Regions from separate parts of the Pelomonas sp. SE-A7 genome, predicted to be linked through region 2. Evidence: predicted binding sites of a transcription regulator. Region 2 holds the regulator's gene; each other region holds the start of a gene.
What was found. Region 2 encodes sigma-54, which starts transcription at its own class of promoters, with help from an activator protein. Its sites were predicted from a motif close to TGGCANGNAANCTGCTTT; they were not measured.
Positions count from the first base shown of each region.

Region 1: the regulator sigma-54 is predicted to act here: its motif matches at 6,391-6,408, upstream of QT382_RS11105 (PEP-CTERM sorting domain-containing protein).
Region 3: the regulator sigma-54 is predicted to act here: its motif matches at 5,270-5,287, upstream of xdp1 (exosortase-dependent surface protein XDP1).

Region 1 covers NZ_JAUASW010000001.1:2,442,766-2,450,758, reverse strand. Annotated here, with positions in the region: gene QT382_RS11135 (hypothetical protein) at 1-295, opposite strand, end outside; gene QT382_RS11130 (dioxygenase family protein) at 435-1,304, shown strand; gene QT382_RS11125 (response regulator) at 1,367-2,077, shown strand; gene QT382_RS11120 (sensor histidine kinase) at 2,077-3,318, shown strand; gene QT382_RS11115 (hypothetical protein) at 3,752-4,525, shown strand; partial or broken gene QT382_RS21075 (histidine kinase dimerization/phospho-acceptor domain-containing protein) at 4,833-5,030, shown strand; gene QT382_RS21070 (ATP-binding protein) at 5,093-5,497, shown strand; gene QT382_RS11105 (PEP-CTERM sorting domain-containing protein) at 5,640-6,365, opposite strand; gene QT382_RS11100 (PEP-CTERM sorting domain-containing protein) at 6,769-7,332, shown strand; gene QT382_RS11095 (SOS response-associated peptidase) at 7,411-7,993, opposite strand, start outside.
Region 2 covers NZ_JAUASW010000001.1:2,890,307-2,898,299, reverse strand. Annotated here, with positions in the region: gene QT382_RS13070 (YCF48-related protein) at 1-1,765, shown strand, start outside; gene QT382_RS13065 (DUF6265 family protein) at 1,816-2,280, opposite strand; gene QT382_RS13060 (16S rRNA (uracil(1498)-N(3))-methyltransferase) at 2,316-3,050, shown strand; gene QT382_RS13055 (THUMP domain-containing class I SAM-dependent RNA methyltransferase) at 3,054-4,316, opposite strand; gene QT382_RS13050 (RNA polymerase factor sigma-54) at 4,372-5,877, opposite strand; gene lptB (LPS export ABC transporter ATP-binding protein) at 5,899-6,654, opposite strand; gene lptA (lipopolysaccharide transport periplasmic protein LptA) at 6,669-7,298, opposite strand; gene QT382_RS13035 (thiol:disulfide interchange protein DsbA/DsbL) at 7,378-7,993, opposite strand, start outside.
Region 3 covers NZ_JAUASW010000001.1:1,335,676-1,343,668, reverse strand. Annotated here, with positions in the region: gene QT382_RS05985 (P1 family peptidase) at 1-346, opposite strand, end outside; gene QT382_RS05980 (DUF3617 domain-containing protein) at 346-885, opposite strand; gene QT382_RS05975 (acyl-CoA dehydrogenase family protein) at 934-2,043, opposite strand; gene QT382_RS05970 (acyl-CoA dehydrogenase family protein) at 2,056-3,234, opposite strand; gene QT382_RS05965 (isoaspartyl peptidase/L-asparaginase family protein) at 3,378-4,355, shown strand; gene xdp1 (exosortase-dependent surface protein XDP1) at 4,415-5,236, opposite strand; gene prsT (XrtA/PEP-CTERM system TPR-repeat protein PrsT) at 5,380-7,993, opposite strand, start outside.

The DNA.
Region 1 (7,993 bases), 450 kb from region 2:
CCTGGCCTCCGATGCGGGGGGTGTCGCGCGGCGGCGCATCGCTGCTGCTGGGGCGCGGTGCGGCCGCGCTGTCCGAGCCCTTGCGATTGGGGCCGGGTTCGCCGCGCAGCGTCACGTTGATGCGGCCCCACAAGCCCTCGCCGACCTGGGCCGTGCCCGGGGTCGAGCCTATCCAGGCGACCAGCAGGCCGTGCAGCAGCAGGGCCAGCAGCAGGCAGCGCTCCATGGGAGTAGGCGCGCGGCCGGTGGGAGGCCAGGTGACGATGGTCGGGGCTGTGCGCAGCGACAGGAGCACGGAGGTTCGTGGGTTCGGTGGAGCCGGCCCTAGTGTCTCGCATCGCGGGGCTCATTTCTGGTCGGACACAAATCGGGCAAATGGGGGACAAGGCCCCAGGCTGCAATGGCGCTCAGGCAATGCAACCGGAGCGAACAGCATGCAGCACGACCATGACCAGGGACTGGCCTACGACCTCGAACAACTGCTGCGCCAGCGCCGCCGGACGCTGGGCTGGCTGGCCGGTGTGGGCGCGCTCGGCCTGCTGGGCTGCGGCGGCGGTGGGGGTGATGCATCGAGCTCCGCCGGTTCGTCGACGACCAGTGGCAGCAGCAGCAGCGGCGGCGGCAGCAGTTCCGGCGGCGGGACCACCACCACCGGCAGCTGCAGCGTGATTCCCGAAGAGACCGCCGGCCCCTACCCGGGCGACGGCTCCAACTCCGCCAACGGCGGCGTCGCCAATGCGCTGATGCTCAGCGGCATCCTGCGCTCCGACATCCGCAGCAGCATTGCCGGCGCCAGTGCCGTGGCCGGCGGCGTGCCGCTGAGCCTCAAGCTGCGCCTGGTCAACACCAACGGCAGCTGCGCCGACCTGGCCGGCTATGCGATCTACCTCTGGCACTGCGACCGCGAAGGCCGCTATTCGATGTATTCCAGCGGCGTGACCGCCGAGAACTATCTGCGCGGCGTGCAGGTCAGCGGCAGCGACGGCATGGTCACGTTCACCACCATCTTCCCGGGCTGCTACGACGGCCGCATGCCGCATATGCACTTCGAGGTCTACCGCAGCAGCACGGCGGCCACCTCGTTCAGCAACAAGATCAAGACCTCGCAGATCGCCTTCCCGACCGACATCTGCAACACGGTCTACGCCAGCAGCGGCTATTCGGCCAGCGCGACCAACCTCGCCCGCATCAGCTTCGCCGCCGACAACGTCTTCAGCGATGGCTACGCCACCCAGCTGGCCACGCTCACCAGCAGCGTGGCGGCCGGCTACGCGGCGACGCTGACCGTGGGCATCTCGGTGTGAACCGCGGCGGGTGGGCTGGGTTATCGTCCACGGGCGCCGCGGCCGGCGCGGTGGAGGACGGGATGACCCGCTGTCTGGTGGTCGACGACGACGCCGAGATCCGCAACTCGCTGCAGCAGTATCTGCAGGGCTTTGCCATGCAGGTGAGCACGGCGGCCGATGGCCGCGAGATGCGCCGCCTGCTGCTGGCCGAGGCGGTGGACGTGGTGGTGCTGGACCTGATGCTGCCCGACGAGAACGGCCTGGACCTGTGCCGCTGGCTGCAGCAGACCCATCCCGAGCTGTCCATCGTGATGCTGACCGCCCAGGGCGACCCGATCAGCCGCGTGCTGGGCCTGGAGATGGGCGCCGACGACTACCTGGCCAAGCCCTTCGAGCCGCGCGAGCTGGTGGCCCGCATCCATGCGGTGCGCCGCCGCACCGGCAAGGCCGACAAGCTGCTTGAGGGCGAGCGGTCGCTGCAGTTCCATGGCTGGCGCTTCGACCGCCTGCTGCGCCAGCTGGTCTCGCCCGAGGGTGTGGTGGTGGCGCTCTCCAGCGCCGAGTACCGCCTGCTCAGCGCCTTCGTCGAACGGCCCGGCCGCGTGCTGAGCCGCGAGCAGCTGATAGAGATGAGCCGCGCGCCGGGCGTCGAGGTCAACGACCGCAGCATCGACCTGGCGGTCTCGCGGCTGCGCCAGAAGCTGGGCGACTCGCCCAGGGAGCCGAGGTTGATACGCACGATGCGCGGCGAAGGCTATCTGTTCGATGCGCCGGTGGGATTTGCGCCTTGATGAAGCTCAGCTGGTTCACCGACACGCTGGCCAAGCGGCTGTTCCTGCTGATGTGGGGCGCCCTGGTGGTCAGCCATGTGCTGGCCTGGGCGGCCGTGCACCTGGTCTACCTGGAGGGCCGTGGCCGGCCTGTGATGCTGCCGACCTTTCCTTCGCTGCCGCCCACGCCCGGCCTGCCGGATGCGCGCCGTCAGGGCGGGGAGGGGGAGCGGCCCCTGCCACCACCGCCTCAGTCGAGGCAACGGCCGCCGCGCGGCGAGCCCGGCCCGCCCGACGAAGGCCCCGACCTGCGGCCCGAGATGGCCGGTGATGGTCCGGTGCCCCTGCGCCCTCGCGGCGGTGGCGGAGGCCTGCCCACCGAGGTGCTCGTGCTGGACTACGGCATCCGCCTGCTGGTGATTGCGCTGGCCGCCTGGTGGGGATCGCGCTGGCTGGCTGCGCCCATGAAGAAGCTGGTCCAGGCCTCGGACGACCTGGCGACGAGCATCCGCAGCGGCCCGCAGGCCGGCACGCCGCCGCCCCCGCTCGACGAGCAGCAGGGCACGCGCGAGGTGCGCGAGGCGGCCCAGGTTTTCAATGGCATGGCCCGTCAGCTGCGCCAGCAATTCACGCAGCGGGCCCTGATGGTCAGCGCCATCTCGCATGACCTGCGCACGCCGCTGACCCGGCTGCGCATGCGGCTGGAAACCCTGGGCCTCACGGGTGATCCGCTTGAGAAGTCGGTGACCGACATCCGCGAGATCAATGCCTTGATCGACACCGTGCTCGAAGTATTCCGCGGCGACAGCGGCGCTGCCGAACCGGCCCAGGCCTGCGATGTGGCCGCGCTGTTGCAATCGCTGTGCGACGACCTGGCGGAGCAGGGCTTGAAGGTGACTTGCGAGGCCGGTGGCGAAGCGCTGATCCGCTCCGTCCAGCCTCAGGCCTTGCGTCGCGTGCTGGGCAACCTGATAGGCAATGCGCTGCGCTACGCGGGCAGTGCCGAGGTCGGCTTGCAGCGCGAGCCGCGCGGTCTTGGCTTCGTCATCACGGTGGAAGACCGCGGGCCGGGTATTCCGGCCGACAAGCTGGAGTCGGTGTTCGAGCCCTTCTACCGCGTGGAGGCTTCACGCAACCGGCATACCGGTGGCATGGGGCTGGGGCTCTACATCGCCCGGGACCTGACGCAGCGCATGGGCGGCACGCTGGTGCTGCGGCCTCGCGAGGGTGGGGGGCTGAGGGCGGAGCTGAGCTTGCGTTAGGTCAGAGGCCGATCAATCACTGGAGCACGGTGTTAGCCGAGACCTGAACGCGTGGTCAGACAAGCGAGACGCGGTGCCTACCGCTCTTGGAATTGACCAGCGCGACCGCGCCCGAGGAAATGCAATTTCGATGCGAATGCCTTTGAGCAGCGCGCGAAACATCGCAAACATTGACGATGACCTTTCCATGGTCCCCAATTAGGCTGTTCATCACTAGCCGGATACATCATGGGATTCTCTGCATATCAGTGGGCTGCTGTTGGCGCCATGTTGGTAGCAATTTGGTTGCTTGATCGTTGGATCCTAAGTCAACCATTGGACAAGGGGCGCTGGGGGTGGCTGTTTAGGAGGTTGATTGCCGATACTAGATCCAGATGGATGTTTCGTCTGGTCGTTGGCATTTGTTTGATCGCGGCCATTGTTTGGAGGTTGCATGCTTAGACATGTTTTCACCATCTTCTTGCTCTTCGTGGCGTCGACCGCATCGTCGATTGACACGGCACGGTCAGTGAATGGTTCCGAATCTTCAAAGGCTTCAAAAAGGTTGACTGATTGCAGCCCAATTTCAATCCTGAAAACCAGTGGGAATAGGGTTTTTTCAGTGCGCCGCAGTGACGGGAGAGTTCTTGAATTCTCCTATGACGCTCAAGGGCGTCTTTCCACAATGCAGGTGGATACTCGCAGAAAGGTATTCTTTTATCAAGCAACAATGTTGGCACCCTATATGATTCGATTTGAATCGAGGCAAGTGGGTATTGCGGACGTTGTTCAGGATACAACCTCAGCTCGCGCATTGAAAGCCGTCGAAATTATCAATAGAACTCAGGGTCGCGATTTGTATAGGTTCATGAAGGCAATGGTAAGGGCGAAAGTTGTCGACTCGAAGATTGCCAAGACCGGATCCGGCGGAAGCTCCGCTGCATACTCTTTGGGGCTCGAGGAAGGTCCGGACCCTACCGATCCAATCTATTCGCATGAGTATGACTATTGGGTGGATGACCTGCTTGCTTATTATGTGCCGCAAGAAGATATTCCATCATTGCTGGTTTGTCAAACTCCTATTTCGTGTGCAATATGTCTGGGCGCCTGCCGATACATTACCAATCAAGCTCGGGCCGAGTGTGATGCGCTGTGGGGCGATGATAAGACGCGATGCCTAATTAACTCTGGGCGCGATGAATTGATTTGCGGCTTGGCATGTCTATAGTGGATTTTGGCGCTGCTGGCCAAATGGTCTCAAGGCGCGACGAGGTGCCCGGGAGTTCAAACAAGGGCGTTGCGTTGGTGCGTCGAGGTCTGAACGGTGTGCTGCGCTTGCCCTGAAGGCTAGGTCGGTATTGCGAGACTTTGATGGGCACAGCCCTCACTGCGCCCGCGCAGAAGGTCGACGAACCCACGGTGTCGGCGATCGGGCGGCAGGCGACGGCCCGCAGTCCGGCGGCACGGCACCGCATCAGCTCGACGAAAGGCAGGGCACGCGCGAGGTGCGCGAGGCGGCCCAGGTTTTCAATGGCATGGCCCGTCAGCTGCGCCAGCAATTCACGCAGCGGGCCCTGATGGTCAGCGCCATCTCGCATGACCTGCGCACGCCGCTGACCCGGCTGCGCATGCGGCTGGAAACCCTGGGCCTCACGGGTGATCCGCTGGAGAAGTCGGTGACCGACATCCGCGAGATCAATGCCTTGATCGACACCGTGCTCGAAGTATTCCGCGGCGACAGCGGTGCCGCCGAGCCGGCCCAGGCCTGCGATGTGGCCGCGCTGCTGCAGTCGCTGTGCGACGACCTGGCGGAGCAGGGCCTGAAGGTGACTTGCGCGGCCGGTGGCGAAGCGCTGATCCGCTCCATCCGGCCTCAGGCCTTGCGTCGCGTGCTGGGCAACCTGATAGGCAATGCGCTGCGCTGCGCTATGCGGGCAGTGCCGAGGTGGGCTTGCAGCGCGAGCCGCGTGGCCTCGGCTTCATCATCACCATCGAAGACCGCGGGCCGGGCATTCCGGTCGACAAGCTGGAGTCGGTGTTCGAGCCCTTCTACCGCGTGGAGGCTTCACGCAACCGGCATACCGGCGGCATGGGCCTGGGGCTCTACATCGCCAGGGACCTGACGCAGCGCATGGGCGGCACGCTGGTGCTGCGGCCTCGCGAGGGCGGGGGACTGAGGGCGGAGCTGCGACTGTCCTGAGGCCTGTGTCCAGCCTAGCGGGACCCCGTCAGCGGCGCAGCGTGTCGCCGATGGAATGCAAAAGGCCGACAACCCTAGGGCGTCGGCCTCGAAGGGCGCCCCGCATTGGCGGAGGCGCGCTCAGGTCTTGATCAACAAGAGCTCAGCGACGGCGGCGTGCCACCAGGCCTGCCAGGCCCAGGCCGACCAGCGCCAGGCTGGCCGGCTCCGGCACATGGTTCTCGCCGCTGCCGGTGTCGAACGCGATCTCATTGAGGTTGATGTAGGTGTCTTGGTGCGCAGAATCGAAGACGACGCGCACATAGCGGCCGGTTGCATCCGTCAGGTCGAACACCTGATGCGGCGTGCCGATGTCGTAGGACAGCAAGTTGTTGTCGTTGTTGCCGTACATGGCGTTGAACGCACCCAGCGAGCTGCTGACGGCGAAATCGGCGGTGTCGGAGATCAGCAGGTGGAAGGCATCGACGCCCTGGTAGTCGTGGTCGTTCCACATCGCCAGCCGTGCGAGGGTGTAGGAAGCACCCAAGTCGATGTCGACGACGGCACCGGCAAAGGCAAAGTAGCCTGCCGGGAACAGCGGCCACGTCGACGAGCCCAGTGCGGTCGGCGACGAAGCCAGGTAGGTGTCGAAGTCGGTCACGCCGTTGACGTAGTTGCTGGACAGGCCGGACTGGTCCACCAGCAGGCTGGCGACCAGACCGCAGCAGGCCGACGCCGACGACGCGATCACGGTTCCAGATCGAATGGCGCCAGCCGACGCTCCAGCCGTCAGGCCAGCCAATGCAAGCGCCGCGATTGCGGCGCGAAGGGCTTTGATGTTCATGGACGATCTCCAGGTCGTTACACGCAATCCCTTGCCGTTGAGCAAGGGGCTCAGGTTCCGAGCCAGGGTCGAAGCAAATGTGGTGCCAACAAGAAAAATCCATTGCTTTCAAGGACTTGAAGACCGGACGGCAAGGCGGTGCTGCCGGCATGTAAAGCACCTCGACAAGAGCCGGCGGCGGGGCCGAACGCATCTGTCCGGCAGGTGGCTCGGGCTCGGGGCTCGCTGAGGACGCCGCTCAGCCTGTTTCGGCGGCCTGTTGGGCGATTGCCGTCGGGTTCCGTTACAGATGCGCACGAAACCTCAGCTATGTCCTTGATTCCATTGGGTGGCACGGTGATTGCTGACGATTCGGGTTTTTCGCCCTGAGGTGCTCATGAGATTGATTCGAGGCTTGATTGCAAGCGTTTTGATGGCCGGTGCTTCGTTGGCCGCCGTGGCAGGACCCGTGACCGCCAAGGTGGTCTTCGATCTGAACAGCCAGATCAGCGGCACCACCTGGAAACAACCCGCGAACTTCACCGACCTGGTGTCGGCCGTGACCGTCAACGACCTGGATCTGGTGACGATCTCGATCTCCTTCCTGCCCGGCCAAGCGCTGCGCTGGAACGGCCAGGGCAGCATCGAGGCATGGCTGGGCGTGGACACCGTCTCGTCGTTCGGCACCTCGCAAGGTTCGCTGACCTTCACCGGCCTGCAGAGCGGTCCGGCCTGGTCGGCCGCCATCGCAGACAGCAGCAGCTGCTGCGCGCATCTCGGCATCACCCAGCGACTTTTCGGCGACGGTGTCACGCGCGAGTTCACCGGTCTCGACATCGGCTTCAAGGCAGATTTCTACGACAACAAGAGCCACACGTTCTCCCAGATCGGCTGGACGGCGCTCTTCCAGGGCAACGGCTTGGAAGTTCGTCAGGTGGCAGTCGTTGACCAGTCGGTGCCGGAACCGGGCATGCTGGCGCTGGTCGGCCTTGGCCTGGCTGGGCTGGCCGTCGCGCGACGTCGCCAGTCCTGAGCGATTCGGCGCACCGGGCCTGCGGCTCGGTGCGGCCTGCGCCGTCAAGCCCTTGGCCCGGGCGTCCAGGCGCCGCGCCTAGAACAGGTCGCCGGTCACCGGCCCAGGCTCGTCCGGCAGCGGTGGGTCCTTGGGCCTGGCCCGGCTCCTGCGGGCCTTGATCGCGCGGGCCGCCGGGTCGGTGGCGGCATCGCGCCAGGCGTCCTCGAACAGGTCCGGCTCGTTCTGCCAGGACTTGGGCTCGGCCAGCGGCTTCCAGGCCAGGGGATCGGGCTGCGATTCCAGCAGCTCGGCCGGATAGGGCCGGATCAGGCGCTCCGCCAGCTCGTTCGTGCCGAACAGCCAGTCGTCGTAATCGGACCGGAACAGGATCACCGGCATGCGTTTCTCGTCGGCGGGAGGATGCAGCTTGCCGAAGATGCCGTGGCCGTCGGCATTCACGGTCAACATGGTGAATGACAGCACCTCGGTGCCCTGCGGGTCGAACCACAGTCCCCACAGGCCAGCCACGCCCAGAGGTTCACCGGTGCGATGCCGGATCAGCCAGCGCACCGGCTCGCCGGTCTCGTAGCTGAACTCGTACAGCCATTCGACCGGCACGATGCAGCGGTGTCCGTAGGCCCAGGCCTTGCGAAACGCCGGCTTGGTCCGCATGGTCTCG
Region 2 (7,993 bases):
TGCCCAGAACGGCTGGATCCTGTACGGCGATGCTTCGGTGATCAAGACGCGCGACGGAGGGACCACCTGGTCGTCCAGCACGGTGCCCGCCGCCTGCTCGAGCGCAACGGCGTTTTCGATCAGCGCCCCTGGCGCGGACACGGCCTATCTGATGGCCGCCGCCAACGTGCCCAGCTGCGTCACCACCGATGCCGGCCTGTCCTGGCGCGCGCTGAGCCCCGCGCCGCAGCTGATGAGCGACACCGGCCTGCTCTGGTACTACGACGCGGCGACCAGGAAGGTCTCGAAGTCCAGCGATGCCGGCCTGACGCGCACGCAGGTGCTCGATCTGGGCAGCGTCGACGCCACCGTGAGCATGGCATCCGGCGGCGGGGAGTCGCTCACCCTGCTGGTCAAGGAGGCGAACAACTTCCGCTTCTTCCGTACGGCCGATGGCGGTGCGAACTGGACCCTGGTCAGCGATCCGAGCGAACCGGCCAGCCCCTATCCCATCGTGGGCAACCTGGCGCTGATGGCCTCCAGCAGCGATGGCAAGAACCTGTTCGGCGTGTCCTACACCCGCCCGGCGCAGAGCACCGACTATGGAAAGACCTGGCGGCTGTACGGCACCGATCTCTATACCGACCCCCAGCTCAACATCCCGACTCAGCTGGTCGTGCTCGTGAACGGAAGCACGCTTGCGCTCCAGGATCGCTACTGGCCCGCCTATGACGGCCCCTTCTACCCGACCCCCAGGGCGGCCAGGGTCAGCCGTGACGCCGGTGGTACCTGGTCCGACTTGGCGGCACCGGACGGCGGGCCGTCCTACTGGGGCAATATCTCCCTCAAGGGCCCGGTCAGTCTGTGGCTGACGGCCTCCGACGGCACCGTGCACCAGACTCGCGACGGTGGTGCGCATTGGGTCAAGGTCGGCCTGATCGACAATGCCGATGCCGCCCGCAGCAGCTCTTTCTCCGATGCGCTGCACGGCATCACCGTCACCAACCGCACGCTCAGCGAGACCAAGGACGGCGGCCGCAGCTGGACCGTGAGGCGCGTGGGCGAGAAGACCAGCGTGGGCACGGCCTACCGCCCCATCGTCCAGCTGGCCAATGCCCAGGTCGGCTGGCTGATCGAGCAGACTATCCTTTACAAGACCACCGATGGTGGCGCGACCTGGACGCTCAAGCCGGCCCCCGGTCTGGCGGACTTCACTTTCTTCGATGCCCAGCTGGGCGTGGGCAAGGTGAACTCGGGCTACTGGGTGGTCTCCAAGGACGGCGGCGACAACTGGACCAGGATCGAAGGCCTGGGGGCGCTGTTCAATACCCGCAAGATCCTGTTTGCCGACGCCACCCGCTGGGCCGCCGTGGCCGAGGACGGCAAGCACCTGTTCACGAAAGATGCCGGCGCGACCTGGCAGGCCGCGGCCGCAGGCAACTCGGCCGGCACCGCCGTGGCCGGACTGCCGACGCTGTGGATAGGCGCGGGCTACACCTCGGCGGCGATCCTGCAGTCCAACGACGGCGGCGAGCACTGGGCCACGATCCAGGTCGGCCCGGCCTACAGCACGGTGCGCGACATCAAGTTCTTCGACGCGCAGCGCGGCTGGCTGGTCGGCGACAGCGGCCTGCTGATGGCCACCACGGACGGTGGCAAGACCTGGGTCACCCAGCCCAACTCGGGCCAGCAGGGCTATGGCGAAATCAGCATCGTCGATGCCAAGACGATCTGGATCAGCGGCGCGTCCGGCGCCCTGCTGGTGACCGCCACCGGCGGGTTCTGAACGACAACGGGCCGCCCTGGGGCGGCCCGTTCTTCAAAATGGGCCGTGGCTCACTCGCCGTCGCAGGCGATCTTGCGGAAGGCGAAGTCGATGCCGCGCAGCTTGCCGTTGCGCTCGCCTTCTATGCGTGCCTGCATCTGCAGGCCGTCGCGCTTGTAGCTGATGCGCTGCGGGAAGTCGTGCTGCGGGTTCTCGAACAGCACCGACTGCGGCCCCTGCTCCTTGAGCGCAAAGGCGGTCGGCGGCCGGCCTTGCGGCTGGGCGACATATTCCAGCTTGCCTTCGGCATTGGGCCGGATCTGCAGGAATTCGAACTCGACCAGCTTGCCGCGCCGAAGCGTGCGCGACATGCCCATCATCTGACCGCCGGCTGGCGCCATCCACTGCTCGGCCGAGCCGGCATCGGAGCCTTCCAGCTTCCAGCAGCCGGCCATCCAGGCCGGTGGCGCGGCCGCTTCCTGGGCCTGGACGGCGCCGCTCAGCAGCAGGGCAACGAGGGCAAGCGCAGATCGCATGGGAACTCCGGTTCTGGCTGCGGGACAATCCCCGCATGCCTCCGCGTTTTTACGTCGACCAGGCCCTGGAAGGCCAGTCCGAAATGTCCCTGCCCCCCGGCGCGGCCCGCCATGTGCAGGTCCTGCGCCTGCAACCGGGCAGTCCTGTCACGCTGTTCGATGGCTCGGGCTTCGAATACCAGGCCGAGGTCGCGGCCATGGGCCGCAGCGAGGTGCGGGTGCACCTGCAGTCGCGCCAGCTGGTGCAGCGCGAGCTGGCCCAGCAGGTCACCCTGGCCGTGGTGATGCCGGCCAACGACCGCATGGACGGCATTGTCGAAAAGGCCACCGAGCTGGGTGCCGCCGCCATCCAACCCTTGATGAGCGAACGCTCGGTCCTGCGCCTGGCCGGCGAGCGGGCCGACAAGAAGCAGGCCCATTGGCAGGGTGTGGCTGTGGCTGCGGCCGAGCAGAGCGGCCGCAGCAAGGTCACGCAGATCGAGCCGGTGCAGAGCCTGGCGGCCTGGCTGGCCAGCCTGGGGCCGGGTCTTGCCTCGCAGCGGCGCTGGCTGCTGAGCCCGATGGCCGCTGAACCGCTGTCCAGGCTGACGGCGGTACCGGGCGATCAGACCCTGGTGCTGAGCGGCCCTGAGGGTGGCCTGAGTCCGGCCGAGGAAGCGGCCGCGCGGGCGCAAGGCTTTGTCGCGGCCCAGCTGGGTCCGCGCATCTTGCGGGCCGACACGGCCCCGCTGGCCGTGCTCGGTTGGCTGGCCCTCAGCGAAAAGAGCTGAGGCTCAAGAGGCTTCGGCCCGCTTCTCGCGGGCCGAGCCCTTGACCAGGTCGAAGCGGAACAGCCGGCATTCGATGGGGCCGTTCCACATCGGGAAGCGGCGCGATTCCTTGAGCCGCATCTTGTTCGGCAGCTTCATGTCCGGGCTCAGCATCCAGGCGGTCCAGCCGGCCTCGTTGCTGGTGTAGCCATGCTTCCAGTGCGAGGCGAGGCGGGGGAAGAAGTCGTCGTCTGCGTCGCGCTGCTCCGAGCCCGAGGCATCGCGCACGGCCGCGGCCTTGCCGCGCACCTCGATCCGTTCGCCATAGGGCGGGTTCATCATCAGCGTGCCGCCCAGTCCCGCGGGCAGCTTGGGCGCCGGGCGTTCCAGCGCATCGCCGCCGTTGAACTGGATGTACTGGGCCACGCCGGCCCGCTCGGCATTGCGGCGGGCGAAGTCGACCATGCGGAAGGCCACGTCGCTGGCGTAGATGGGCACGGCCGGCGCATGGATGCGTTCCTTTGCGGCCTGCTTCATCTCGGCCCAGCGGGCGCGCAGCGCGGCGAAGGGCTTCTGGCGTTCGAAGGCGAAGCGGCGCTGCAGGCCGGGGGCGATGCCGCAGGCGATCTGGGCCGCCTCGATGGGAATGGTGCCGGAGCCGCAGCAGGGGTCGTGCAGGGCGCCGCCGGTCTCGGCCGTGCCCTGCCAGCCGGCCGCCGCCAGCATGGCGGCGGCCAGCGTCTCTTTCAGCGGGGCATCGCCCTTGTCCAGGCGCCAGCCGCGCTTGAACAGCGGCGCGCCCGAGGTGTCCACGTAGAGCGCGGCGCGCTCTTCACTCAGGTGCAGCACCACGGGCAGGTCGGGCTCGCGGGTGTCCACGCTGGGCCGCTCGCCGGTCGCGTCGCGGATCGTGTCGCAGATCGCGTCCTTGATGCGCAGCGTGGCGAAATTGAGGCTGCGCAGCGGCGAGCGCTGGGCCGTGGTGTCGATCTTGATGGTCTCGCTGGGGCCTATCCAGCGCGTCCAGTCGACCTTGCGGGCCAGGGCATAGAGGTCGTCCTCATGCCGGTAGCCGCCCTCGATCAGCTCGACCAGCACCCGCTGGGCCAGGCGGCTTTCCAGGTTGATGCTCAGCACCACCTCGGCCGGCGCCTTGTGCACGGCCACGCCGCCGCGCAGCGGCTCCAGCAGGCCGCGCGGGAACAGGGCGCGCAGCTCGGCCTCCAGCAGCGGTTCGACACCGCCGGGGCAGGAGACAAAGAGTTCTAGGGATTCGGGGCGGGACATCGGCGGGCCAGAGGAGACAAGGCAAAGAAGCGCCGATTGTCCCCCAGGCCCCGGCTCACAGCGCCTTGCGCAGATTGGCCGGCGCGATCTTCAGCGCCTCGCGGTACTTGGCCACCGTGCGGCGGGCCACCTGGATGCCCTGCTCCTCCAGCATCTCCGACAGCGAGCTGTCCGAGAGCGGCTTGTTCGGATCCTCGGCATCGACGAATTGCTTGATCAGTGCCCGTACCGCCGTGCTGGAGGCATTGCCGCCGGCCTCGGTGTTGAGGCCCGAGCCGAAAAAGTACTTGAGCTCGAAGGTGCCGTGCAGCGTAGCCATGTACTTGGCCGTGGTGACGCGCGAGATGGTGGATTCGTGCAGGCCCAGCTCGTCGGCTATTTCTCTAAGCACCAGCGGCTTCATCGCCAGCGCGCCATGCTGGAAGAAGCCCTTCTGGCGCTCGACGATGGCCTGCGAGACCCGCAGGATGGTGTCGAAGCGCTGCTGGATGTTCTTGATGAACCAGCGCGCCTCCTGCAGCTGGCCGCCGAGCGGGCTGTTACTGATGCCGCCGCGGGTCTGGCGCAGCGCCTGCGCATAGAGCTCGTTGATGCGCAGCTTGGGCGCGACCTCGGGGTTGAGCATGACCTTGAAGCCGCGGCCGCTCTTCACCACGATCACATCGGGCACGACGGCCGCCGCCTCGCCCCGCGCGAACTGCCGGCCCGGCTTGGGTTCCAGGCTCTGGATCAGGGCCTGCGCCTCGCGCAGCAGCTGCTCGTCGGCGCCGGTCAGGGCCATCAGCTTGCGCAGGTCGCGCCTGGCGAGGTGTTCAAGCAGGCTCTTGCAGATCAGGATGGCGACAACCTGCACCTGGCTGCGCGGCCGGGCGCGCAGCTGCAGCAGCAGGCATTCCGACAGGTCGCGGGCACCGACGCCGGTGGGCTCCATGCTCTGCAGCCAGCGCTGGGCCACCTTGAGCCGGTCCAGCAGCTCGTCCAGTTCCTCGGCGTCGGCCGCCTCGCCGGCCAGGGCGGCGGCGATCTCTTCCAGCGGGTCGGCCAGGTAGCCGTCCTCGTCCAGCGATTCGATCAGCACGAACAGCGCGGCGCGGTCTTCCTCGCTCAGCGACATGCCGGCCATCTGCTGCTTGAGGTGATCCTGCAGGCTGATGCCGGGCCCTTCGGACTCGGGCCGCTCGCCGTCGTCGTCGCCCGCGGGAGCGCTGCTGCCGGGGGTTTCGCGGATGCCGTCGAAGTCGTCGCCCTCGGTGCCGTTCTCCCAGTCGTCGCGCTCGGTGGTGCCGAAGTCCTCGGCCTTGATCTCGGCGCTGGTCTCGCCTTCACCGGCGGGCGAGGCATCGGGCTCGTCGGCGGCATTGCCGCGGATCTCGCTCAGCTCGGGCGCGGTGACGGCATTGCCGAACTCCTCGTCGGCCTCCAGCAGCGGGTTCTGCGCCAGCATCTGCTCCACCTCCTGGTGCAGCTCCAGCGTCGACAGCTGCAGCAGCCGGATCGACTGCTGCAACTGGGGCGTCAGCGCCAGGTGCTGACTGAGGCGGACCTGTAAGGTGGGCTTCATCTCAGTGCAGCGCCATCGGCCTTACATCCGGAAGTGTTCGCCGAGATAGACCTTGCGGACGTCGGCATTGGCGACCAGCTCGTCCGGCGTGCCTTCGGCCAGCACCTCGCCCTCGCTGATGATGTAGGCGCGGTCGCAGATGCCCAGGGTCTCGCGGACGTTGTGGTCGGTGATCAGCACGCCTATGCCGCGCGCCTTCAGGAAGCCGATGATGCGCTGGATCTCCAGCACCGCGATCGGGTCCACACCGGCGAAGGGCTCGTCCAGCAGGATGAAGCGCGGCTGCGTGGCCAGGGCGCGGGCGATCTCGACGCGCCGCCGCTCGCCACCGGACAGGGCCGGCGCCGGGCTGTCGCGCAGCTTCTCTATCGACAGCTCGTGCAAGAGGCTGTCCAGCATCTCGTTGGTGCGGGCCTTGGTCCAGGGCTTGCCGTTCTCGTCCTGCTGCAGCTCCAGCACGGCGCGGATGTTCTCCTCCACCGTCAGCTTGCGGAAGATCGAGGCTTCCTGTGGCAGGTAGGACAGGCCCAGGCGCGAGCGGCGGTGGATGGGCAGGCGCTCCAGCGCTTCGCCGTCCAGGCGGATCTCGCCGGCATCGGCGCGCACCAGGCCCACGATCATGTAGAAGCTGGTGGTCTTGCCGGCGCCGTTGGGCCCCAGCAGGCCGACGACCTCGCCGCTGTCCACGGCCAGATGCACGTTCTTGACCACGCGGCGCACGCCGTAGGTCTTCTGCAGGCCCTCGGCTTCGAGCCGGCTGGGCTGGCCGGCGGTCATGGCTTGCTCCAGGCTCATTGGGGCTTGCGCGGAGCGGTCTGCAGGGTGCTGCTGGGTTTCAGCGGCACGGCCGGGCTGCTGGCGGCCGACGCAGCGGCCTCGGCGGCGAGCCTAGGCGTGAACACATGGCGGACCCGGCCGTTGGGGCTGCGCTCATGGGCGCCGCCCTTGGTCAGGAATTCTTCCTTGCGGTTGTCGTAGACGAACTCGCTGCCCACGGTTTCCGAGAACACCTGGCCGTTGCGCAGCTGGCGCAGCACGGCATTGCCTGTGAAGCGCACGGTCTCGGCCTTGCCGTCGTAGTCGATCTGGTCGGCGAAACCCTCGATGCTCTCGCCCGGCTTGTCGCGGTCCTGCTTGAAGCTGACCTGCTCGCCCGGCTTGGCCGTGGCATTGGCCTGGAAGAAGCCGTCCGGCGTCTCGCGCAGCTGCAGCCGGTGGGCCCTGAGCAGCAGGCTGCCCTGGCTCAATTGCACATTGCCGGTGAATTCGGTCAGCTGGTTGGCCAGCTCGGCGCGGCCGCCTTCGTCATGGCTGATGCTGAGATCGCGTTCGCGGTCGCCCTTGGCGGCGCCCACGGGTGCCGCGACCAGCAGGGCGGTCAGCAGCAGCGGCAGTGCGGAAGGCAGGGCAGGAAGACGCATGGCAGGGAAGGTGCAATCGCGGCACAGAAATTGCAGGCCATTCTAGGGCCAGCCCCCGCCCCAGCCGGCGTCAAATGCGTCACAGCTTTCCGTTGCGCACGCCCTGGATCAGGGCGTTCGTGACCTGCAGCGCGCGCATGCCCATGTCCTGCTCGCTCATGCCGGCGGCGCCGACCATGGAGGGCGAGGTCCAGAAGCGGCCGGCGATGCCCAGGGCCGGCACGCCGTCGATGTTGTAGGCCTCGCTCAGCTTGTTGGACGTGGCCATCTTGCCGTTGATCGCGAACGAGTTGTACATGGCGGCGAACTTGGCCTGGTCCACGCCCAGCCGCACGGCCAGGGCCAGCATGTCCTTGTCCTCTTCCACGTCGACACGTTCGCGATGGAAGGCCTCGAACACCCGGCCCTGCAGCTCCTCGGACTTGCCCAGCGCTTCCAGCGTCAGGAACAGCTTCTGGTGCGGCTTGATGTTGGGCCGGAAGCCCACATGGATGCGGCGGAAGGCCACGTCGGCCGGCAGCTGCTTGACCCATTCACGCAGCATCGGCTCCAGCGCATAGCAATGCGGGCAGCCGTACCAGAAGAACTCGATCACCTCGATCTTGCCGGGCGTGGTCGGCACCGGGTTGCCCAGGCGCTTGTAATGCTTGCCTTCGACCGGCCCGCCCTGGGCCCAGGCGCTGCTGCCGGCCAGG
Region 3 (7,993 bases), 1.6 Mb from region 2:
ACGGATCTCCCAGTCCCAGGTCGAACAGCACGGCGGCCGGGACTATGGGCACGCAGGCTGCACCGACCTTGAGCCCGTGGCCGCGTTCGCGCAGCCAGCGCATCACGCCGCCGGCTGCATCCAGGCCGAAGGCGCTGCCGCCCGACAGCAGCACGGCATGAACTTGCTGGACCGTGTTCTCCGGGCGCAGCAGATCAGTCTCGCGGGTGCCGGGAGCGGCGCCGCGCACATCGACACCGGCAACCGCGCCCTGCTCACACAGGACGACGGTACAGCCGGTGGGTCGGCGCGCATCGCTGAAGTGGCCGACGCGCAGGCCGGCCACGTCACCCAGGTGACCGGGCATCAGTGCTTGTGGGTGGCGGCCGGCTTGATGTCGCCGCAGTCGGACCCCAGCCATCGGGCCTCGCCGCTCATGCTCATGGCCTTGTCGCCGCGCTTGATGGCCAGCTTGCTGGTGTAGTGCTCGGGGCTGTCGAAGGTGAATTCACCGTCGCCTTCAGAGGCCGGGTCGGTGCAGACGAAATGGGTGCGCACGGTCTTGCCGTCGCGCTTGACCTCATGCTTGCAGCGGCCCTGGTCCTGCACCGGCATCTCGTGCTTCTCGGCCTGCTCCTTGCTGATGCAGGTCTTGATGCTGATGACGCCATTGGCCATGCCCATCTGCATGCCGCGCTGGCCCATCATCTTTTCCATCATCTGGCGCTGCTCGGCCGGCATATTGGCCATGGCCTTCTGGGCCTGTTCCATCTTGGCCTGCTGGGCCGGGTCGAGCTGGGGCTTCTGGCTCATTTCCCACAGGCCGGGCTTCATGCCCTGGGCCTGGACGGACAGGGCGGCACAGCCCAGCAGCACCAGGAGAAACGCTTGCTTGTTCGACACCATCGCTGGCTCCTCGAGAAGGGACCCGACGAGTGTAGGAGGCGCGCGGCCTCAGGCAAAGACGCCGGCCTGGTCCTGCATGCGGCTGCTGACCTCGGCCAGGTGGTGCAGGCCGTCGCCGAACTGCATTTCCATGGTCGTCAGTCGCTTGAAGTAGTGACTGCCGAGGTATTCGTCGGTCACGCCAATGCCGCCGTGCAGCTGCACGCATTGCTGGCCGACATAGCGGGCCGACTGGCTCAACTGAAGCTTGGCCTGCGACAGCGCGCGGCGCCGTGCGGCTGGCTCGTCGCCCAACTTGAGCGTGGCGAAGTAGCTCATGGACCGGGCCAGTTCCAGCTGCATCTTCACGTCGGCGATGCGATGGCGCAGGGCCTGGAAGCTGGCGATGGCCACGCCGAACTGTTTGCGGGTGTTCAGGTATTCCACCGTCACGGCCACCAGCTTCTCCATTGCGCCCACGCCTTCTGCGCAAAGGGCAGCGATGCCGATGTCCGCCGCCTGCTCCAGGACGGCGAGTCCCTGGCCGGGGCCGACCAGCTCCACGGCGGTCGCCTTGTCGAGGCTGAGCTCCGCGGCGCGCGAGCCGTCCTGCAGGCTGTAGCCGCGGGTGAGCACGCCTGGCTGGCCCTTCTGGACGAGGTAGATCGCGATGCCCTTGCCGGTCTCGGCCGGCACGATGAAGGCATCGGCCTGGTCGCCGCAGGGCACCAGGCTCTTGCTGCCGCTCAGGACGCCGCCTTCGGCTCGGGTTGAGCAACTGTCCAGGCGGTAGCGCTTGCCTCGCTCCTGATGGGCCAGCACGACCAGGGCCTCGCCACCCGCAATGCGCGGCAACCACTGGGCGCGGATGTCGGCACCGGCATGGCTGAGCACGGCAGGCGCGATCAGCGAGGCCTGGGCATAGGGCTCCATCACCAGGCCCCGGCCCAGCTCTTCCATCACCACCATGGCGTCGACCGGGCCAAAGCCCATGCCGCCATGCTCCTCGGGCACGGCCAGGGCCGTGAGGCCCAGACCGACCAGGCCGTCCCAGGCTTCACGCGAGAAGCCACCGACCTTGACGATGCCGCGGCGGTGCTCGAAGCCGTAGTCCTTGTCGACCCAGCGGCGCACCGCGTCGCGCAGCGATTCCTGGTCTTCGGTGAAATCGAAATCCATGTTCCTGTCTCCTCAGCCCAGCACCGTCTGGGCGACGATGTTTCGTTGCACTTCGTTCGAGCCGCCGTAGATCGTGGTCTTGCGGTAGTTGAAGTAATGGGCGGCCAGCGGCGCGCAATGGGCGGCGCCCACATAGTCACCCTGCCAGCCGGCTTCCATGGCCTCGTGGACGTAGGGCGTGGAGAAGGGGCCGCCGGCCAGCATCAGCAGCTCGGTGTAGCGCTGCTGGATCTCGCTGCCGCGGATCTTCAGCAGGCCGGCCACGTCCAGCGACTGCTTGCCCGACTTCTCGGCCGACAGCACGCGCAAGACCATCATCTCCAGGGCCACGATGTCGACCTCGAGCAGGGCGATCTGGTCGCGGAAGCGGCTGTCCTCGTAGACGCCCTCGGCCTTGGCCAGGCGCTTGAGCCGCTCCAGCTCGCGCTTGGCGCGGTTCACGTCGGCGATGTTGGTGCGCTCGTGGGCCAGCAAGTACTTGGCATAGGTCCAGCCCTTGTTCTCCTCGCCGACCAGGTTCTCGGCCGGTACCTCGACGTTGTCGAAGAACACCTCGTTCACCTCGTGCTCGCCGTCCAGCATGATGATGGGCCGCACGGTGACGCCCGGCGACTTCATGTCGATCAACAGGAAGCTGATGCCGGCCTGCGGCTTGACCGTCGGGTCGGTGCGCACCAGGCAGAAGATCCAGTCGCCGTATTGGCCGAGCGTGGTCCAGGTCTTCTGGCCGTTGACCAGGTACTTGTCGCCCTGGCGTTCCGCGCGGCATTTCACCGAGGCCAGGTCCGAGCCCGAGCCCGGCTCGCTGTAGCCCTGGCTCCACCAGACCTCGCCGCTCATGATGCCGGGCAGGTGGCGCTGCTGCTGCTCGGGGCTGCCGAAGGCCATGATGACCGGCGCCACCATCACCGGGCCGAAGGGCACGATGCGCGGCGCGCCGGCCAGGGCGCATTCCTCTTCGAACAGGTGGCGCTGCACGGCGTTCCAGCCCGGTCCGCCGAACTGCCTGGGCCAGGCCCAGCCGTGCAAGCCCTTGGCGCCCAGGATCTTGGCCCAGCGCTGCATATCGTCCTTGCTCAGGCGCAGGGCGTTGTGCACCTTGTGGCTGATGTCCTGCGGCAGATTGGCGGCCACCCATTGCCGGATCTCGGCCCGAAAGGCCAGTTCCTCGGCGGTGAAATTCAGGTCCATGACGGCGTCTCCAAAAGCTCGGCCCGCATTCGACGGCAGGCCCTGCGCGGGTTTTAGCACGACCGTTCGCATTTTCCTTGTCGCTGCCGGGACAAGCCAGGCATTGCCTACACTCGGCGGCCCCTGCGTCGACCGAGCCCGCCATGACAAGACCCGTTCCCGTCCTAGCCATCCATGGTGGCGCCGGCACACTGCTGCGCAGCAAGATGTCGGCCGAGCTGGAACTGCAGTACCGCGCCGAGCTGCGCAGCATCCTGCTGGCTGGCGAAGCCATGCTGGCTGGTGGCGCTGCGGCGCTGGACGTGGTCTGCGAGGCGGTTCGCAGGCTGGAGGAATGCCCGCTCTTCAACGCCGGCAAGGGCGCGGTCTACACGGCCGATGAGCGCCACGAGCTGGATGCCAGCGTGATGGAGGGCAGCACATTGCGCGCCGGCGCGGTTGCTGGTGTCAGCCGGGTCCGCAATCCGGTGCTCGCGGCACGGGCCGTGATGGACCAGGGCGAGCATCTGCTGTTCATCGGCGAGGCGGCCGAGCGCTATGTGGCCCATCTTGGGCTGGAGATGGTCGAGCCGGACTGGTTCGGTACGCCGCAGAGGTTGGCGCAGCTGCGCAAGGCCCAGGCCGATGCGCTGGGCGCGTTGCTCGACCACGATGGCCAGGCAGCCTCGGCCGCGCCCATCGACGAAGGAAAGAAATTCGGAACGGTAGGCGCCGTGGCACTGGATGCAGCCGGCCACCTGGCGGCCGCCACCTCGACCGGGGGCATGACCAACAAGCTGCCGGGTCGGGTCGGCGATTCACCGTTGATAGGTGCGGGCTGCTACGCCAGCGATGCGAGCTGTGCCGTGTCTTGCACCGGCACCGGCGAAGCCTTCATCCGAATCGCTGCGGCACGCGAGGTCGGAGCGCTGATGGAATACGCCGGCCTGTCCGTGGACGAAGCTGCCCGCCGGGTCGTCTTCGAGAAATTGGCACAAGTCGCAGGCAGCGGCGGCCTGATCGCGGTCAGCCGCGAAGGCGAGGTCAGCCTGCCCTTCAATACGGAGGGCATGTATCGCGGCCAGGTTCGCGTCGGTGCAGTGCCGCTGGTGGGAATTTACGGCGAGCTGGACTTGCAATGAAAAACGGCCCCGAGGGGCCGTCTTGTTGTTGTGCCGGGGTCAGACCGGCAATGTCGGGCTCAGCGAGCGGCGCGGCGGCTGCGGGCGATGCCGAACAGGGCCAGGCCAGCCAGGGCCAGGGTGCCGGGTTCCGGAACGCCGGGAGTCTTGCCGCCGATCGAAATCAGCTTGAAGGCGTCGACATTGGTGTCGCCGGTGTAGCCCGCCTTGACCGAATTCGCATTCGAGTTGTAGGCGCTGACAAACCACCAGGTCGACGAGCCGGTGCCCGACAGGTTGATGGTGTCTGTGCCCGGACCGGCCGGATTGTTGCCACCATTCTGGAGGTGGTTGACCAGCTTCCAGGAATTGGTGTTCAGCGAAGCGGCAGTTTCGTTGCCGAAAGTCGGCGAGTTGCCGACGCCGCCATCCCAACGATAGATCGAGATGTCTGCATCGTTGTAGCTGACGCCGCCGGTGTTGGCCGGATCGTCATTGCCGTCCCAGCCGATGACGATCTGCGACAGCGACATCGAGCCGGACAGCTGGATCAGGAAGCCTTCCAGGTTGCCGTAGTTGTCGGCAGCGTGCGGGCCGGTGTCACCCGAGACTTCGGTGCCGCTGACGATGCCGAAACCGTTCGACCCCCAGTTGTAGAGCTTGGTCTGGGCGAACTTGGAGCTGTTTGTATTGGCCCAGGCGCCGATGGTGGCCGTAATGCCGCCATTGGTGCAGCCGATGTTGCCGCTGGTGTAGCCGCTATTGGCCGGCACGCCAGTCGGGCTGCTGCAACCGCTGCCGGACAGGCTCCAGGTCGAATCTGCACTCGCGGGCGTCGCACAGAGCAGGCAGAACGAGCCAGCAACCAGGGCGGCAAGCTTGGGCAGCGTCTTCGTTTTCATAGGATCTCCGCGAAATGCATGGTTTTCGGGTATCTAGCAGCTTCTATGCCACCGGCAAAAACTCGTGTTGGAACAAGGGTCTAGCCGAATGATGCCGTGAATATGGAACGCAATGTAAACAATACCGACAAGTCGGACCACCCTCATTTAAGGGTGGCTGCCAATTCCTTGGCCTGGTTGGCACTTTCGAAGCTTTGGCGACTGGCATTGGCGAGTCTCAAGGCCGCCTCGACCTCGTCCTTGGCCTCGGCCTTGCGACCGGCCTGGGCCAGCACGGCTGCCAGGTGGTAGCGAATCTCCGGGTTGTTCGGGTCGCGGAGCCGTGCATCCCGCAGCAACTGCAGCGCCCGGTCACGCTTGCCCGCCAGGTGGTTGGCCCAACCGGCGGTGTCGATCAGGCTGGTTTGTCTTGGGGCCAAAGCCAGGGCCCGGTCGGCCAGCGCCAGGGCACCAGGGTCGCCCTGGCGCATCAGCACGTTGGCCAGGTTGTTGAGGGCCTCGACATCGTCAGGTCGTTGCTTGACCACGGATTCATAGCCTCGCCGAGCCGCCGCGAAGTTGCCGGCGCGGGCCTGCGAATCCGCAACCGCCTTGATGGCGACCACGTCGCTGGGGTGAGCCCGGATCCATCCGTCAGCCAATGCGAACGCCGGCTTGCTGTCGTCCTGGGTGACCAGCAAGCCAAACAGGCGCAAGAACGACGCGGTCGTCTTGTCGAGTTCGTGAGCCCTGCGCAGCGCCTCGACGGCGGCCTGCGTCTGCCCTCGCACCACGGCGGTGTCGGCCAGCAAGGCATGGCCGATGGCAAGCTTTGGATGCGAAGCGATGATCTGACGGGCCCGCTTCTCGGCCTTGGTCGAGTCTCCTTGGCGGAGCTCCACCACGGTCATCAGGCTCATGGCGGGCAGGTCGTCGGGCTGTGCACCCAGGGCCTTTTCCAGGCTGTAGGCGGCGCCGGGGAGGTCATTGGCCCGCAATTGCGCATCGGCGATGGAGACCAGGGTCACCGGCTCATAGCCGGCTCGGCGCGAGGCGGTGGTCAGCGTCGTACGGGCGCCGAGCGGGTCGTTGGTCGCCAATTGGGCCGCTGCATAGGCCTGCAGCGCCTCGACGTCTTCCGGCAGCTTGGCCAGCAGCTGCTTGGCGGCCTGCAGGGCGCTGGCGCCGTCACCGGATCGAAGATGCCAGGCGACCAGGGCGAAGTTCGGTCGGACCTCCCGCTGACTGGCAGCGTCGACGGCGCTGTTCAACCATTTCGGAACTTCATCGGTCTTGCCCCGGGCGTCTTCCAGGGCCGCCATCTCCAGCAGGGCGTCGACCAGACGCGGATACTCCTTCAGCAGGGCCGTCAGCTTCTTGTGGGCCGCATCGAAAGCCTTGCTGGTGATATCGACTCGCGCGAGGCCGAGCCGGGGCTCGACCATCTTGGGATCGAGCTTGGCCGCCTGCTCATAGGAGGCCTTGGCGCCGTTGAAGTCGCGCGCGGCCAATCTGGCCATGCCCTGGACGATCAGGGCGCTCGCGTTGTTCGGCTTGGCCTTGACGAGTGCGTCTGCCACCTTGAGTGCCTTGGGACCCTGGTTGCTCCGCATGTAGAGGTTGACCAGGGCCAAGCCAGCGAACACTTGGTTCGGATCGGTCTTGAATGCCTTTTCCAACTCGGTGATGGCATTGAGGCTCTGGCCTCCCTGCATCAGGCTAAGACCCAGGGCGGTGCGGAACTGCGGCGCGTCCTTGGCGTTCAGCGCTTCCTGCATCAAGGCGGTGGCCCGGCTATGACGTCCCTGGTTCAGGTGTGCCGAAGCCAGCATCAGCAGGGCCTGGCCATCGCCGGAATTGATCTTCAGGTAGCCTTCCAGCAGCTCGACGGCCCGTGGCACGTTGGGCTCGCGCAGGGCGATCTGGGCCAGCAGCTTGATCAGCGGGCTGTTGGGTTGCTGCTTGGCCGCGAATTCAAGGAAGGGCTTGGCCTTCTCGACTTCGTTGAGACCGTAGTGGGCCATGCCGTTGAGCAGCATGGCCTGGGTGCGATAGCGCAGGAACTCTATCGGCACCGGGTCCAGCAACTCCGTGATCGCCTTGAGAAAGGTCTTGGCCGCTGCCTTGTCACCCTTCTGCTCTGCGATCAGTGCCTTGAGGTAGCTGGCGCGCGGCTCATCGGGTGCCAGCGAGTCAAGCTCTTTCAGGTCGGCCTCGACATCGGCGATGCGGCCCAGATCCATCAGCACGCCGGCATGCGAGAGCCGTGCCTCAATGTGGCCGGCATCGAGCTTGAGAGCCTGGTCATAGCTGGCCAGCGCCGGCCGGACCTGACCCATCACGTGGAAAACCGTTCCCTTCTGATAGTGCGCATCGCCATTCGTCGGAGCCAGCTGAAGGGCGCGGTCTGCCGCGACCATGGCCTCGGTGAACTGCCGAGCCTTGATACGGACCGGCACCTCGGTGATCCAGCTCGACGCATCTCTCGGGTCTATCGCCCGCGCTTGCTCAATGGACCGCAGCGCGTTGCGGGTATCGCCCACGTCGGCATAGGCGCTCGCGCGGACCAGCAGCAAAGGCAGCTGGACATTGACGGGCAGGCCTTCGGGTGCCAGGCGCGGGTCGCCGAAGATCTGCAATTGTTTGCCTTGGGCGCTCAATGTCGTGGCCAGGTTGACAGCGATCTCGGCGCGATCGACACCGAGTCGCAGCGATTCCACCAGCTCGACCTCGGCCGCTGCCAGATCGCCTTGAGCGAGCAAGGCCTTGCCTAGCAGG